Methyloterricola oryzae: one gene and its partner. Each later gene encodes a partner of the first gene's protein in a complex. Links are inferred from orthologs where the notes say so. Each region holds a gene or a part of one and is shown in the gene's direction. Other genes may lie near its edges. The genes, in order: xseA and EK23_RS15795.

Region 1 (3,261 bases):
GTCAAGCGCGTGGTGGAGCAGCTGCGCGAATGGGGCGGCAATGTGGAGCTTGAAAACGCCGGGATCGAGGAAAAGGTCGTCTTCTCCCTGCCCAAGGAACTGCGCAAGCGCGCCTGACGCAGGGGCTTTTTTCGCAGCCAGTCGTCGCTATATAATCAGGCCCTAATATTTAAGCGACAGCAGGAGAATCAACATGGCGATGACGGCAATGGATCTGGTGGCGGCGGCGAAGCAGAATATCCGCGAGGTGAGCGTTGCTCAGGCCCAGGACATGGTGGGCAAGGCCCTCGTGCTGGACGTGCGCGAGCCCGGTGAGTACGCGGGCGGCTGTCTGCCCGGCGCCATCAACATTCCGCGCGGCGTCGTGGAATTCCAGATTGGCAACCATCCCGCCTTCCAGGGCAAGCAGACCGCCGAGATCCTGGTCTACTGCCTGTCCGGCGGGCGTTCGGCCCTGGCGGCGGAAAGCCTGCAGAAGCTTGGCTACACTGGCCTCGTCAGCCTCGCAGGCGGCTTCAAGGCCTGGCAGGAGTCCGGGGCGACGGTATCCCATCCCGCCTGATGGCAGGACCCGGCCGGGCAGGGGGCGGGCATGAGTCCGCCCCGCACATGCGCCTGGACAAGTGGCTCTGGGCCGCCCGCTTCTTCAAGACCCGGCAACTGGCGACGGATGCCATCAACGGCGGCAAAGTCCATCTGAATGGTCAGCGCGTCAAGCCGGGCAAGGATGTTGCGGTGGGTGCGCGCCTGGAGATCAGCAAGGATCAGTTAAGCTGGGATATCACCGTGCTGGCCTTGTCCGCGCAACGTCGCCCTGCCAAGGAAGCCTGTCTCCTATACGAAGAAGCTCCCGAAAGCTTGCAAAAGCGCCAGGCGGAACTGGAGCGCAGGCGTTTGGACAAGGAGCACCATATCGCGCCGGATGAGCGGCCCGACAAGAAGGGCCGCCGCGCCATTCACCGCTTTAAGCGCGCGGCCCTGGACGACTGAGCGCGCGTTCGCGGCATGCAGCAGGATGATGCGCAGGAACGGCGAGTCTGGACCGTTTCGGAACTCAACGGCAGCGCCAGACTGGCGCTGAGCAGCCATTTCGGCACGGTTTGGGTCGAGGGCGAAATCTCCAACCTGGCCACCCCTTCGTCCGGCCATCTCTATTTCACCCTGAAGGATCGCGACGCCCAGGTGCGCTGCGCCATGTTCCGCGGCAGTGCGCGCGGATTGGGGACGCGCCTGGCCAACGGAGCCAGCGTGCTGGTGCGTGCCCAGGTGAGCCTGTACGAGCCGCGCGGCGATTACCAATTGGTGGTGGATCGGCTGGAAGAGTTGGGTGACGGCGCGCTGCGCCGCGCCTTCGAGGCCTTGAAGCGGCGGCTGGACGCCGAAGGCCTGTTCGCCCACGACAAAAAGCGGCCGCTGCCTTCTCTGCCGCGCCGCATCGGCGTCATCACCTCCCCTAGCGGCGCGGCGGTGCACGACATTCTGACGGTGCTGCGCCGGCGCTTCCCGGCTCTTCCGGTGATCCTGTTTCCGGCCCGGGTGCAGGGAAACGAGGCCGCCCAGGATATCGCACGCGCCATTGCCCTGGCCGACCGCAGTGGATTGTGCGATGTCCTCATCCTCGCGCGGGGCGGCGGTAGCCTTGAAGACCTGTGGCCCTTCAACGAGGAAATCGTGGCGCGGGCCATCTTTGCCTGCCGCACGCCCCTGGTGTCCGGCGTCGGCCACGAAGTGGACGTGACCATCGCCGATCTGGTGGCGGATCTTCGCGCGGCGACGCCTTCCGCCGCCGCCGAGGCGGTCAGCCCCGAGCGGACCGAGTGGCTGGAGCGGGTGGCCAGCCTGGAAAACCGGCTGCTGCGCCAGTTGCGACGGGGTCTGCAGCGGCAGAGCGATACCCTGGGCTTCATCCACAAGCGCTTGCGGCAGGCCCATCCGGTCCGTCAGATCCAGCGTAACGCCCAGCGCCTGGACGAACTGGAACTGCGTTTGCGGCGGGTGCAGCGGACGGCGGAGCGCTTGCGCGCGTTACGGTTGGAGGCCCTGGTGGCGCGGCTTCACCGCAGCCATCCCGGACAGCGCCTGCCCGTTCTGGAGGATCGCATCCGCGGCTTGCGGCGCAGTCTCGCGTCTGGCATGGAGCGCCGCCTCGAAGCCGCACGCCTTGCAAGCGCCAAACTGTGCGAAACCCTGCACGCCGTCAGCCCGCTGGCCACGCTTCAGCGGGGTTACGCCATCGTCACGCGCCAGGCGGACGGAAGCATCCTGCGTGATAGCGCCGAGATCGCCGAGGGCGAATTGATCGAGGCCAAGCTCGCCCGCGGGACCGTGGTGGGCAAGGTCATCGCCCGGCGCCCGCCTTCGTAAACCCCGGAGCGTCAAGCCCGTAAGCCGTATCGACAGGGCTGGCCGTTTCCATTAAAGTACCCGACTTTTCTGTTTCCGCCATCCCGCGATGGCCGAGCCGTTGTCAATCAACCGGTAGATGAAGCCATGAATAAAGAAACGATCAGCCTCATTCAGAACTACTATGCCGCCTTCAACGCGGGCGACATGGAGACCTTCCTCGGCTTGCTCACCGACGATGTGGTGCACGACATCAACCAGGGCGCACGCGAAACCGGCAAAGAGGCGTTCCGTGCGTTCATGGGCCGCATGAACCGCAACTACAAGGAGCAGTTGGTGGACATGGTCATCATGGCGACGGAGGATGGCACGCGGGCGGCGGCCGAGTTCGTGGTGCTCGGCGAATACCTGGTGACCGACGAGGGCCTGCCCGCCGCCAAGGGCCAGAAATACCGGCTGCCGGCCGGCGCCTTCTTTGACGTGCGCGATGGCAAGGTGGCCCGCATCACCAACTACTACAACCTGGAAGACTGGATCGCCCAGGTCAGCCAGGGCTGAGCTCCATGAGCGGCATCAGCATCAAGCACTTGCCCGGCCCGGAACTGGGGCCCTGGCTCGCCGATCTGGCGCGGCTGCGCATCACGGTGTTCCGCGATTTTCCTTACCTCTACGACGGTACGGCGGAGTACGAGGAGAAATACCTGCAGACCTATTTGCGCTCGGCCGACAGCATCGTGGTGCTGGCCCTGGATGGCGACAAGGTGATTGGCGCCTCCACCGGATTGCCGATGCAGGACGAGACGGAGGAGTTCCAGAAGCCTTTCATGGATCAGGGTTACGATCCCGCGCGCATCTTCTATTGCGGCGAGTCGGTTTTGTTGCGTGACTACCGCGGCAAGGGCATCTACAAGGAATTCT
Region 2 (3,265 bases), on another replicon or contig:
TGGCCAGTAAGGAGGGCGATGACTATGCGGCACGCGTCTATGTGTTCTTCGACTACGATCCCAGCCGGCTGTCCTTCATGGATCGTGCCGCATTCGGGCTGGCGCGCGCCCTGTACGGCTCCGATCTGCCCGCCGCGACCCTCTGCTACGTCTGGGACAACCGCCATCCGGTGGGTACTAGCATGCCGAGCGCCTATACCAGCCGGGTGCGCATGGTGGTCGTGGAGAGCGGTGACGCCCAGGTGGGGCACTGGGTGGAGGAGGAACGCAATATTGCCGACGATTTCCGCAGCGCCTTTGGTGACTTCGCGCCGCCGGTGAGCGGTATCGCCATCGCCGCGGATACCGACAACACCGGCGAGAGCGTGGTGACTCGCTTCGGCGATTTGTATTTCCTGGCGCCCAAAGGGCAGCGGCCTACCACGGCCGCCGCGGCGAACTGATCGTGCCCGGTCGGGGCGGCGTGTCCATAGCAATCAAGCGAGGTCGAGACTGAACCATGCAAGCGCAACCAGCCCATGAGGCCGTGCAGGAGTACTACGGAAAGATTCTGAGCACGCAGCAGGATCTCAAGACCAGCGCCTGCTGTACGGGCGAGAGCCTGCCCCAGGACCTGCGCAGTCTGCTTAAGGAACTGCATCCGGAGGTGACGGAGAAGTTCTACGGCTGTGGTTCGCCCATTCCTTCATGCCTGGACGGCATGACGGTGCTTGACCTGGGCTGCGGTTCCGGGCGCGACTGCTTTCTCTTGTCGCGGCTGGTGGGGGAGGGCGGCCAAGTGATCGGCGTGGACATGACCGACGAGCAATTGGCCGTGGCCCGGCGCCATGTGGGCTACCACACCGAGAAGTTCGGCTACGCAAGGCCCAATGTGCGTTTTCTCAAGGGCTATATCGAGGATCTCGGCGTCCTCGGCATCGCCGATGCCAGCGTGGACGTGGTGATATCCAACTGCGTGCTCAACCTGTCGCCGGACAAGGAACGGGTTTTTGCAGAAATATGGCGGGTGCTCAAGCCCGGTGGCGAGCTTTATTTTTCCGATGTGTTCGCCGACCGGCGGGTGCCACCCCATCTGGCCGGCGATCCTGTGCTGCTGGGCGAATGCCTGGGGGGTGCCTTGTACCTGGAGGATTTCAGGCGCCTGATGGCGCGAATCGGTTGCCCAGATTACCGCGTGGTCAGCAGCAGCCCGATCGCCCTCAACAACCCGGACATCGAGCGCAAGGCCGGGATGATCGGGTTCTTTTCCCTGACGGTGCGCGCCTTCAAGCTGGAACTGGAAGACCGCTGCGAGGACTACGGCCAGGTCGCCTATTACCTGGGCAGCATACCCGGCTCGCCCCATGCCTTCCAACTCGACGATCATCACCTGCTGCAGACCGGGCGTCCCATGCCGGTGTGCGGGAATACCGCCGACATGCTGGGCAAGACCCGTTACACCCCGCACTTCCGGATTGCTGGCGATACCGCCGTGCATTACGGCCTGTTCGCTTGCGGCACGGCGCCTTTGGCGCAGTTCGCCGGCAAGGATCCGGCGGCCGGAGCCTGTTGCTGAGTCCTGGGGCCGGCCGGCTTAGTCAAGCTGTCACAAATATGGGATAATGCCAGCCTTTTGTTGGCTTCACGAGCCCTGTCCATGGTCAAGAAGGCTTTCCAATTCGAGGACTCCCTCGCCGAACTCGAACAACTGGTGGAGCGCATGGAACAGGGAAACCTCCCCCTGGAAGAATCCCTGAAGCTCTTCGAGCGGGGCGTGCATCTGGCTCGGGGATGCCAGAAGGCACTCAAGGAAGCGGAGCAGAAGGTGCAGATCCTTCTGGAAGAGAACGGCGAGCCTATCCTGAAAGCGTTTAATGATGAACCGTGAACAATCCCTGAAAGATTTCATGCTGGCGTGTCAGGCCAGGGTCGAAGAGGCTCTGGATGCGCGTCTGCCGGCGGCTGGGAAGTTGCCTGAGCGTCTGCATCAGGCCATGCGTTACTCCACCCTGGGCGGCGGCAAGCGCCTCCGTCCCTTGCTGGTCTACGCGACAGGGCAGGCTCTGGGGGTAGGCCTGGACGTACTGGATGGCCCCGCCTGCGCTGTGGAGTTCATCCACGTCTATTCCCTGATCCATGACGACTTGCCGGCCATGGACAACGACGACCTGCGCCGCGGCAAGCCCACCTGCCACAAGGCCTTTGACGAGGCCACCGCCATCCTGGCGGGCGACGCCCTGCAGGCCCTGGCATTTCAGGTGTTGGCTCAAGATCCCAGCATCGCGGTGCCTGCGGAAAGCCGATTGGCCATGGTGGATGCCTTGACCGTCGCCAGCGGTTCCTGCGGCATGGTGGGCGGGCAGGCCATCGATCTGGATTCCGTGGGCAAAGCCCTGGATCTGCCGGGTCTCGAAGCCATGCACATCCGCAAGACCGGCGCGTTGATCCGAGCGAGCGTGCGCCTGGCGGCCCTGGCCAAGCCCGACCTGGAAGAGACCCTGGCGGACCGGCTGGATCACTATGCCAAATGCATGGGCCTGGCCTTCCAGATCCAGGACGATATCCTCGATGTGGAAAGCGACACCCAGACCTTGGGCAAGACCCAAGGCAAGGACCGCGACAACAACAAGCCCACCTATCCGGCGCTGCTGGGCCTCAACGGGGCCAGGGAGAAGGCGGCGGAACTGCACGAGGAGGCCCAGCAGAGCCTGTCCGCCCTGGGTGCGGAGGCTGACCACCTTCGGGCCCTGGCCTCGTTCATCGTGCAGCGTCAAAGCTGACACGGGCGGCACGCAAGCGCTTGAATGGCAAGCTTCTGCATGGTGCCCGACACGCAAGGCCGGCGCGGGCGGCGGCGGCATTCTCTCCTTGAAAGCTGCCCCCCGGAGTCTCATAATTGCCCAACACATCTTCTGACCGACAACATCGGTAAGCATACCGAGGCGGAAGTCGGGGCCCACGTTTCTGGAATGTCCACTCAATGACTGATTCGACGAATTCTTTGCTGCAAGGAATCAACAGCCCTTCCGATCTGCGTCTCCTCAGCGAAGAGCAGCTCCCGCAAGTCGCGGAGGAATTGCGGGCCTTTCTCCTGGAAAGCGTGAGCCAATCCGGTGGCCACCTGGCAGCCGGCCTGGGCACTGTCGAACTGACCATCGCCCTGCACTACGTGTTCAATACCCCGGATGACAAGCTGGTCTGGGACGTGGGACACCAAGCCTATCCCCACAAGATTCTGACCGGTCGCCGCGACCGCATGCCGACCATCCGGCAAAAGGACGGCGTC

The links.
Region 2: the proteins of xseA (region 1) and EK23_RS15795 are in contact, whole or in part, in a cryo-EM structure (PDB 8TXR), measured with the Escherichia coli proteins. The link is inferred for Methyloterricola oryzae from one-to-one orthologs.

The regions. Positions count from the first base shown.
Region 1 is NZ_JYNS01000003.1:166,401-169,661, reverse strand. The notes cover bases 238-3,184. They hold xseA (exodeoxyribonuclease VII large subunit), read left to right. Parts: upstream 238-1,005; coding sequence 1,006-2,364; downstream 2,365-3,184. Other genes in these bases: EK23_RS06825 (GNAT family acetyltransferase), read left to right, coding at 2,907-3,184; EK23_RS06830 (ketosteroid isomerase-related protein), read left to right, coding at 2,491-2,901; EK23_RS06840 (RNA-binding S4 domain-containing protein), read left to right, coding at 610-990; EK23_RS06845 (rhodanese-like domain-containing protein), read left to right, coding at 238-562. Outside these bases: ispH (4-hydroxy-3-methylbut-2-enyl diphosphate reductase), read left to right, coding at 1-117; more of EK23_RS06845, read left to right, coding at 194-237; more of EK23_RS06825, read left to right, coding at 3,185-3,261. UniProt on the Escherichia coli protein: Bidirectionally degrades single-stranded DNA into large acid-insoluble oligonucleotides, which are then degraded further into small acid-soluble oligonucleotides.
Region 2 is NZ_JYNS01000013.1:34,998-38,262, forward strand. Bases 301-3,251 are described here. They hold EK23_RS15795 (exodeoxyribonuclease VII small subunit), read left to right. Parts: upstream 301-1,636; coding sequence 1,637-1,867; downstream 1,868-3,251. Other genes in these bases: EK23_RS15785 (DUF3047 domain-containing protein), read left to right, coding at 301-443; EK23_RS15790 (methyltransferase domain-containing protein), read left to right, coding at 500-1,555; ispA ((2E,6E)-farnesyl diphosphate synthase), read left to right, coding at 1,857-2,759; dxs (1-deoxy-D-xylulose-5-phosphate synthase), read left to right, coding at 2,960-3,251. Outside these bases: more of EK23_RS15785, read left to right, coding at 1-300; more of dxs, read left to right, coding at 3,252-3,265. UniProt on the Escherichia coli protein: Bidirectionally degrades single-stranded DNA into large acid-insoluble oligonucleotides, which are then degraded further into small acid-soluble oligonucleotides.